4 regions of the Halomonas sp. G15 genome follow, and region 1 is predicted to be linked to each of the others. Evidence: riboswitches for the same ligand, from Rfam matches in the RefSeq annotation. Region 1 holds a riboswitch; each other region holds the start of a gene.
The links. Region 1 has a riboswitch for thiamine pyrophosphate ahead of LWH48_RS03850 (sodium:solute symporter). Riboswitches for the same ligand answer to the same signal wherever they lie in the genome.
Positions count from the first base shown of each region.

Region 2: it holds a riboswitch for thiamine pyrophosphate, as region 1 does, so the genes downstream of both, LWH48_RS05730 (NUDIX hydrolase) here and LWH48_RS03850 (sodium:solute symporter) in region 1, are expected to answer to the same signal.
Region 3: it holds a riboswitch for thiamine pyrophosphate, as region 1 does, so the genes downstream of both, thiO (glycine oxidase ThiO) here and LWH48_RS03850 (sodium:solute symporter) in region 1, are expected to answer to the same signal.
Region 4: it holds a riboswitch for thiamine pyrophosphate, as region 1 does, so the genes downstream of both, thiM (hydroxyethylthiazole kinase) here and LWH48_RS03850 (sodium:solute symporter) in region 1, are expected to answer to the same signal.

Region 1 covers NZ_JAJSPA010000004.1:114,523-116,716, reverse strand. Annotated here, with positions in the region: gene LWH48_RS03850 (sodium:solute symporter) at 1-779, opposite strand, end outside; TPP riboswitch at 769-879, opposite strand; gene LWH48_RS03845 (HNH endonuclease) at 1,095-2,015, shown strand; gene LWH48_RS03840 (peroxidase-related enzyme) at 2,019-2,194, opposite strand, start outside.
Region 2 covers NZ_JAJSPA010000008.1:10,859-13,052, forward strand. Annotated here, with positions in the region: gene LWH48_RS05720 (LysE family translocator) at 1-101, shown strand, start outside; gene LWH48_RS05725 (hypothetical protein) at 458-841, shown strand; TPP riboswitch at 967-1,084, shown strand; gene LWH48_RS05730 (NUDIX hydrolase) at 1,131-1,610, shown strand; gene thiD (bifunctional hydroxymethylpyrimidine kinase/phosphomethylpyrimidine kinase) at 1,607-2,194, shown strand, end outside.
Region 3 covers NZ_JAJSPA010000002.1:213,761-215,954, forward strand. Annotated here, with positions in the region: gene thiO (glycine oxidase ThiO) at 1-802, opposite strand, end outside; TPP riboswitch at 863-985, opposite strand; gene LWH48_RS02540 (hypothetical protein) at 1,060-1,365, opposite strand; gene argF (ornithine carbamoyltransferase) at 1,450-2,194, opposite strand, start outside.
Region 4 covers NZ_JAJSPA010000049.1:15,617-17,810, forward strand. Annotated here, with positions in the region: gene LWH48_RS16390 (DUF3413 domain-containing protein) at 1-259, opposite strand, end outside; gene LWH48_RS16395 (hypothetical protein) at 457-717, shown strand; TPP riboswitch at 791-889, shown strand; gene thiM (hydroxyethylthiazole kinase) at 922-1,743, shown strand; gene thiE (thiamine phosphate synthase) at 1,733-2,194, shown strand, end outside.

The DNA of each region.
Region 1 (2,194 bases):
CCGCCCAGCAGTGCCCCGCGGCTCAGGGCGCGGTCGTTCTCGGCGGCCCAGATGCGCTGCCAGTAGCCCTGGTGGAACAGGTTGGCCGCGGTCACCGCGATCACCAGGGTCAGCGCCACGGAGAGCGCACTGCTGGCGGGAATGGAAGGCATCGTCGCCTCGGCGGGCATCGGCGGCAGCCACCACCAGGCCACGCCGCCCACCAGTACCAGCAGGGCCAGCAGCAGCCAGGCCTGCCAGCGATCGGTGGCTAGGCTCGCCCGCAGGCCGCCCAGGGTGGTATAGACCAGGGTGACCACCGCCAGCCCCAGGATCACCAGCGCGGGCGGCACATCCGAGAGGATGGCGGCGATGGCGCCGATGGCGGTGAGCTCGGCGGCCAGGAAGAGCGCCATGTAGGCCACCGAGACGAAGGCCACCCAGCGGCGCACCCCGGCGCCATAGCAGGCCTCGGCGAACTCGCCGATGCTGCGGCCTTGCGGCAGGTGGCGGCGGATCGCCGGGCCGTAGAGCCCCAGCACGATGAAGGGCAGCGAGGAGCCGATGGCATAGCCGGCCAACGCCACCGGCCCCACGAAGGCGCCGATCTCCGGCGGCGCGAAGAGGATCCAGGCGCCCATGCCGGAGGCCAGGAACGACAGGCCGATGGCCTGGGCACCCTGGGAATTGCGGGCGGTCACGTAGTCATCGAGGGGGCCATCGGCCCGGCGGGCCCGCAGGCCCAGGAAAGCAAAGCACAGCAGCGCCGCGCCGAGCACGGCAGACGTCAGGTAGGGCATGTCGCGCTTCCTCCGCCGGTATGAACCGGATCAGGTTCCAGGGTCGGCGCTTGGCCCTCTCAGCCCCCGCGGATGCGGCGGGACTCCCCTGGCGACAAGTGAATGAATTGTGAGGTCACGCCTCGCACAGCGGCAAGGCGTGACCGGAAGCATCATAGCGAGACAGAGTCCTGCCTGCCAGTGGACCAGCGAGACATGCTCAACTACTCGTCGGCGCAGAGGATCTTCACAGCGCTCAATACGCGCAACGGTGTACAAGCCACCCCTCTTGATTAGTATGAGTGGATACTATCGGCATAGAGCGGGGAGCCAGCTTTGCTGAATATCGATACTCGTCTTCGCCAAGCAGCATTTCAGCGCCTTGAAGCCATCGCACAACAATACTCGAATGATGTGCCCTGGGAGGCCATTGCCCAGCCGGTCCCCTTGGATGGGGAGTCTTTCTTCATCGCCAGCAGAGCAATCGGCATCTTCAAACCCAAGCAGATGCCAGATGGCATCCTGAGTATCAAAACCGTGGTCCCCAAGCAGGGCAGGATCAATATCTATTCCGATGGTGATAGCGACGAGGGTGGCTTCTGGTATTCGCTTGAGGCAGGAGGAACAGCCAAGCCCGCGAATCGCCAGCTCTTAATCAGCTACGAGCGACAGGATCCGATCATCTACCTAGTGGGCGTCGCTCCAGGCCGCTACCTTCCTTTATGGCCCTGCTACATCGACAACATGGACCTGGCCAGAGAGTTATGCCATGTCAGCATGAACGACCGAATTGGCCAGATGCGCCATGTCGCAGAAAACCATGGCGCCTACAGGACGGATGAGATAGAGAAACGCTACGTAATCCGTGAAGCCAAAACGCGGGTTCATCAGGCTGAATTCCGTGCGCGAGTGATGCTGGCATATTCCAACCGCTGCGCCATGACGGGGCTGCCAGTGCCACAACTACTGGAGGCGGCACATATTATTCCCGACATCGATCAGGACAGCACCGCAGAAGTGAGCAATGGCATATCCCTCAGCCGGCTGCATCATAGGGCTTACGATGCTGACTTGATCGGCATTGACCCCAACTACCGCATCCACCTGAATGATGAGCTGCTCTCGACTCAGGATGGGCCTCTGCTTGAGAGCATGAAGCAGCTCGACGGCCAGCGAATCTCCATCCCCAGACACGCTAGAGATAAGCCGAGCCAGGAGGCACTGGAACTGCGTTATCAGCGATTCTTGTCGCGCTAAAGCCTATTTCTTCTCTCGCGGCACCCGCCCCATCAGATAGAACTCCTCGTTGGGCGGCGTGCCGGTCAGGGTGACCAGCCGGTTGGAGAGGCCGAAGAAGGCGGCGATGGCGCCGATGTCCCAGATGTCATCGCGGGTGAAACCGGCATCCGCCAGGCGGGCCTCCCATTCGTCGGTGA
Region 2 (2,194 bases), on a different contig from region 1:
GGCTTCAGAGAAAAGGCAATTCTTCTCGGCTTATCCAGCGCATCAGCGGGGGAGTGCTCATGGTGTTAGGGGGAAATACCCTAGCACAAGCAACTCGCTAATGTGGTTGATTATGAACCAAAGCATGAGCAGTTCTTGGCCTCAATAAAGCTATGTTAATCAAGTGTGTATAACGCCACTACCGACGATCACTGCCTGCCCAGCAGTGCGGATCTTTGAAGCCTTATCGTTTCGTTCTGCCTCGGCGAAGGTGAGGCTGGGACGACGCATCTCTATGCCCTTGTTCATGCCGGCCTCTGATTCCGGTTGCTGCGCACCGTGCTGGATGAGCTGAACACCCCACTCTCGTACTGCGGGAGGGGGTCACTTCACCGGCAGCATTCGCTATGTTTGGGAGCACTGTGGCCAGCCGCCACGCGCTGGACAAGACCGATGGCGTCCCTACGCTGGACCGGCGGTGCAGCTGCAAATGCTGGAGGCGGCAGCCACCGCCATCACCATGGTCGAATCGCAGCTCGTAATCCCGCGCGGAGAGCAGGCGATGCTGTTCTGGCCGGAATCGCAGGCCGGCTTCAACAGCGGCCTGCCGGTGAAGGAGCGACAGCAGAAGCCTATTCACAACTGGAAGGAGGTGGTCAGGGCGATCAACGAAGCCTTCACAGAAGCGCGGTACAATCCCGAGACAGCCCGGTCACTGTTCGCGCTGGCGGCCTATGGGAAGCGAGACCCCGGATCCCTGGAGCTTCTGCGCGCGGAGTTTGCCAAGGAGGGCATGCCGCCGGAATTCCTGTCACATTATGAGCCCGATGGACCTTTTGCATGCCGTAAGAAAAGTGACTAATTAAGCAGCAAACTTTGACAGACTCCACCGCCAATACAGCGCTTATCTCGGATCCTCGGCACCTAGCAGTGGGCGCGCTGGCTGGCATGCACTAAACTAACAAGACTCGTTCCTCTGGAACGACCAAATGAACCGAAGGGGCCCCGGCTAGCGGGCTGAGATACTGCCAGGCGTTTTACAACGCAGCTACCCTTTGATCCTGATCCGGGTCATACCGGCGAAGGGACGGATATTCTTCTGCTCGCCGCTTGCTGCTGGATGGCTCTCCTTTGATGAAGGAACCGCCGTCGTGTCTTCCTCGACCAACGATCCTCATGCCGTGGCTCGGCCAGTGGTGGCGACACTTGCGGCCGTGGTCCGCGAGAACCGCATTCTGTTGATACGTCGCTCGAATCCGCCGGACGCGGGGCGATGGGCGTTTCCGGGCGGGAAGATCCGTTTCGGAGAGTCTGCCGCCGACGCAGCGCAACGCGAACTGCTCGAAGAAACCGGCGTTCAGGGCAAACCTGTACAGGTGTTCGATGCAGTCAATGTGTTCGACCAGCGGGCAGACGAAGGCGACGTGCTGCACCAGCACTATATCCTCATTGCCACGCTGTTCGACTGGCACGTCGGCGAGCCGCGTGGCGGCGATGACGCGCTGGACGCGCGCTGGTTCGCCGATGCGGATCTCGATTCGACCGAATTGGCGCAGAGCTTCGACATCGCCGCAGTGGCTCGCCGCGCCTTCCGGCTCGCGCTATCGCTTCGCACGGGAGTCGACTCATGATCGCTAACGTGCTGAGCATTGCTGGCACCGATCCCACAGGGGGCGCCGGCATCCAGGCAGACCTGAAGACATTTTCCGCATTAGGTGCCTATGGCATGAGCGCCATCACGGCCGCGGTGGCGCAGAACACCCAAGGCGTGCGTAGTTTCGTAGCACTGGAGCCCAATTTCATCGCCGACCAGATCGACGCGGTGTTCGATGATGTTCGGGTAGATGCAGTCAAGATCGGCATGGTGGCCAACGCGGGGATAGCCGTGGCCATCGCAGATCGTTTGAGCGGGCGTGCGCAATGCCCGATCGTCCTCGATCCCGTGATGGTTGCAAAGAGCGGGGATCGTCTGTTGGCGCCCGACGCGGTGACTGTCCTTCGTGACACGCTGATACCGCTTTGCACACTGATCACCCCCAATTTGCCGGAAGCCGGTGATTTGCTGCAACAGTCCGAGCCCAAGTCCACGCAAGAAATGCGATTGGCGCTTGAACCACTTCAGGCATTGGGAGCAGACTGGGTGTTACTCAAGGGCGGCCACTTGGATGGACAAAATAGCATCGACCTGCTGCATGGCAAAGGCAGGACGTGTGTA
Region 3 (2,194 bases), on a different contig from region 1:
AGCGATCCTCGCTCTCGATGGAGGTGGCGCCGATCACGAAGCGCCCGCCGGGCTTCGGGACCACGTAGAGCTGATAGCGTGGGTGCATCAGGCGAACCGGCCGGGAGAGGCGCACCTCGTCGGTATGCACATGCAGGGTCTCGCCGCGCACACCGCGCAGGGTGGGGTGGCGCGGCCTGGCGCCGTGGCCACGGCAGTCGATGACCAGGTCGAAGGCGCGTCGGCCGGCGGGCGTGGTCACTTCGCCGGGATGGGTCTCCACCGGGGTGTGGCCGTGACAGTCGCCGCCCAGGGCATGAATCGCCTCGAGCAGCCGGGTGAGCAGCTCGCGGTTGTCGAGATGGGCCTCGTCGGCGAGGAACAGGCCGTGGCGAAAGCCCGTCAGGCCGGGCTCCAGCGCATGGACGCCGGCGGCATCCAGTTCACGGTAGCCCGGGGGGGCGCCAAGGGCGTCGTCCAGGTCACGCCGGAACTGGGTCAGTTCGTTCTCGTCCTGGGGGTGGGCCACCACCAGGCTACCGTGCTGGTGCCACAGTTCCGGTGCCTCGAGTTCGGCGAGCCACTCGGGCCAGCGGGTCAGGGCCACCCGGCCCATGTCGTAGACGCAGCGCTCGCTGACCACGGTCTCGGCCAGGGGGGCGACCATGCCGGCGGCGGTCCAGGCCGCCGCCGGAGGGGTGTCGAGTGCGCCGGCGTCATACAGGGTGACGGCGTGGCCGTCGCGCAGCAGCCGCCAGGCGAGAAGGCGGCCGAGCAGACCGGCGCCGGCCACGGCAATGCGGCGTTGGGAAGGCGTGTTCATGGGGCTGGTATCCGGCGGTTGGCGGTGATGAGCAGGCCGGATGCGGGACAGGGGCGTGCAGCGATGCACGATCTTGTTCCCTCCGCAGGCATCAACCTGATCAGGTTCAACGGGTTCGGCCGTACCGATCTCAGCCCCCGAGTCCACCGCTTCGCGGCTACCGGGGCTCCCCGACAAGTGCTGTCAACATAACCAAAGAGGCCCGCCGACGCAATCGAGCGTCGGCGGGCCTCAGAATAGGGTCGGCGGTGGGCCGATCAGGCACAGTCGGCAGCACCCTCGCCGAACATGTCGAACAGCAGCTCGCGGCCCATGCCGGTGAGCACGAAGCGCCGCTGCTCATTCCAGGTAGCAGCCTCGCTGCTCTCGAGGATGCGCTGGCAGGCCGACCACTCGCGGCAGTCGCTCTCCAGCGTCTCCAGAGCATCGGGGTCGAGGCCACGATGGGGCACGGTGACGGTCTCGAGGACGTGGCCCTGACGGTAGAGCAGGGCGGCCATGTTGGAGAGGCACTGGCGCAGGCTGCGCTGCATGCCGAAGGTGTCGATCGAAGGGGTAGTCATGCGCCGCGTCTTCCCTGGTGGAATGTGCTGCGGCGCATTATACAACCTTGGTCGCACAAGACCAAGGTCTAATGAGTGCCGGCGTCAGTCGTCAACCTGGCCCAGCAGCAGGAACTCGATCAGCGCCTTCTGGGCGTGCAGGCGGTTGCCGGCCTCCTGCCAGACCACGGCTCGCGGGTCGTCGAGCAGGGTCTCGCTGATCTCCTCGCCGCGGTGGGCGGGCAGGCAGTGCAGGAAGAGCGCGTCGTCCTGCGCCCGATCCAGCAGCGCCTCGGTCACCTGGAAACCGGCGAAGGCCGCTTCCCGCTTTGCCTGCTCCTCCTCCTGTCCCATGGAGGCCCAGACGTCGGTGGTCACCAGGTCCGCACCGGAGACGGCCTCGGCGGGATCGCGCAGGATGGTGACACGGTCGCCCGCGGCCGCGAGGATATCCTGGCGCGGCTCATAGCCCTCGGGGCAGCAGATGCGCAGCCGGAAGTCGAACTGGCGGGCGGCATTGATCCAGGAGTGGCACATGTTGTTGCCGTCGCCGATCCACACCGCAGTCTTGCCACTCACACTGCCGCGCAGCTCGGTCCAGGTCATCACGTCGGCGAGCAGCTGGCAGGGGTGGTAGTCGTCGGTCAGGGCGTTGATCACCGGCACGCTGCTGGCGGCGGCGTACTCCTCGAGCCCGGCATGGGAGAAGGTGCGGATCATGACGATGTCAACCATCTCCGAGAGCACCCGGGCGGTGTCGCCGATGGGCTCGCCGCGGCCGAGCTGGGTATCGCGGGGCGAGAGGAACAGCGCATGGCCCCCGAAGTGCGCCATGGCGGTCTCGAAGGAG
Region 4 (2,194 bases), on a different contig from region 1:
ACAGGCCGGCCCACAGGGTGGTGACCAGCCACAGCCAGGGCGCCCGAAGCAGCGGGGCCAGCAGCAGCAGCGGCAAGGCCCCAAGCCACACCAGAAGCCCGATATGACCGAGGAACACCAGCAGCAGGTAGCCCCACTGCTCGGCGCCCTCGGGAGCCATGTAGGGGAGATAACGCAGACTGATCAGCCAGGCGAGCAGCAGGTTGGCCAGGGTCCAGGCGCCCAGCCAGCGCCAGCGATGGAGAAGGGATGCAAGCATGTGATGACCACGATCATGAAAGGGCCCGACACCAAGCCGCGATACACGGCCTGTCGGGTGGTGGAAAGGTACCGGGATCGGCGCCGTCACACTCTGGTCATGCCACCTTAAGCAATCCTTAAGGAAGGCGCGCCACAGTCATGGTGCATGCTGATACCGCCGCAACCCGAGGCAACACCATGACCCGGAGTCCGATAATGACACTCGCAGACACCCTCGTCACCGAGAACCGTGCCATCGTGCCGCTGCTGCTCATCGGCCTGGCGTTGCTGGCCCTGGGCGTGCTGGCCGCCGGCTGGGAACCCATCGAACTGCCGCTGGGGCTCGCCGCCCTGGGCACCCTGGCGCTCGTCCTGCTCACCCCCGAGCGCTGGCAAGACGAGGAAGCACGGGACACCGTCAACAGCCTGGTACTGGCCAGCCTGATTACCCTGGCGGGCTTCCATGTGATGGCATGAACCTCGCTGCTCGAGCGCCTCGCCAGAGGCATTGCTCGGCCTTTACAGTCCTCCCCGGGACGTGGATAGTGTGGCTCGACGACAGGGGCGCCGCGGGACTCGCCGTGGCTGAGACGCACCCTTGGAACCTGACCCGGATCATGCCGGCGTAGGGAGTCGTGCAGCCCGCCCCGCCGCCTGCACCTCCCGCGCCCGGGAGGAACGATGACCACCGCCACCCGCGGCCCGATCGACCCCGCCGCCCATCTCGCTCGCCTGCGCGAGCGCGCACCCCTGATTCATAACATCACCAATCTGGTGGCCATGAACCCCATGGCCAACGTGCTGCTGTCCCTGGGCGCCTCGCCGGCCATGGTGCATGCCCGCGAGGAGGCCGCCGAGTTCGCCGCCCTCGCCGATGCCCTGACGGTGAATATCGGCACCCTCTCCCCCCTCTGGGTCGAGGCCATGGAGGAGGCCGCCGAGGCCGCACGGCTGGCGGGCAGGCCCTGGGTGCTGGACCCGGTGGCGGTGGGTGCCACCGCCTACCGCCGCGAGACGGGCAGGCGCCTGCTGGAGCGACGCCCCACGGTGATCCGCGGCAACGCCTCTGAGATCCTGGCCCTGGAGCAACAGGGCAGCGGTGGGCGCGGCGTGGACAGCAGCGATCCCACCGAAGCCGCCGAGCAGGCCGCCGTGGCCCTGGCACGCCGCATTGATGCCGTGGTGGCGGTGACTGGCGAGGTCGACCTCGTCACCGACGGCCAGCGCCTCGCCCGCATCCCGGGCGGCCATGCGCTGATGCCCCGGGTCACCACCCTGGGCTGCGCGCTCACCGGCGTGGTCGCCGCCTTCCTGGTGGGCGCAAAGGACCCCTTCGCGGCCAGCGTGGCGGCACTCGCCTGCTACGGCGAGGCAGGACGCCGCGCCGGTGAGGTCGCCAACGGCCCCGGCAGCTTCGCCGTGGCCTTCCTCGATGCCCTCTACGCCCTCGACCACGACCAGCTTGCCACCCTGCCCACCCTGGAGGTGACCGATGCGCCTTGACCTCTCCCTCTACCTCGTCACCGACCCCGCCCTGTGCGCCGACCACGGCCTGGTGGAGACCGCGGTGGCCGCAGTGCGCGGGGGTGCCACGATGATACAGCTGCGCGACAAGCACGCATCGGACGGCGAGATGATCGACCAGGCGCGACGGCTCAAGGCGGCGCTGGCCGGCAGCGGCGTGCCGTTGATCATCAACGACCGCCTGGCGGTGGCGGTGGAGAGCGGTGCCGACGGCCTGCATATCGGCCAGGATGATGGCGAGGTTACCGAGGCCCGAGCGGCTCTGGGCGAGCAGGCGATACTGGGGCTCTCGGTGCAGACCCTGGCGCAGATGGCACGCATCGACGCCGAGCGCCTCGACTACCTGGGACTCGGCCCGGTATTCGCCACTCCCAGCAAGCATGACCACGCCGAGCCGCTGGGCTTTGCGGGGCTGGCCACCCTGGTGGCG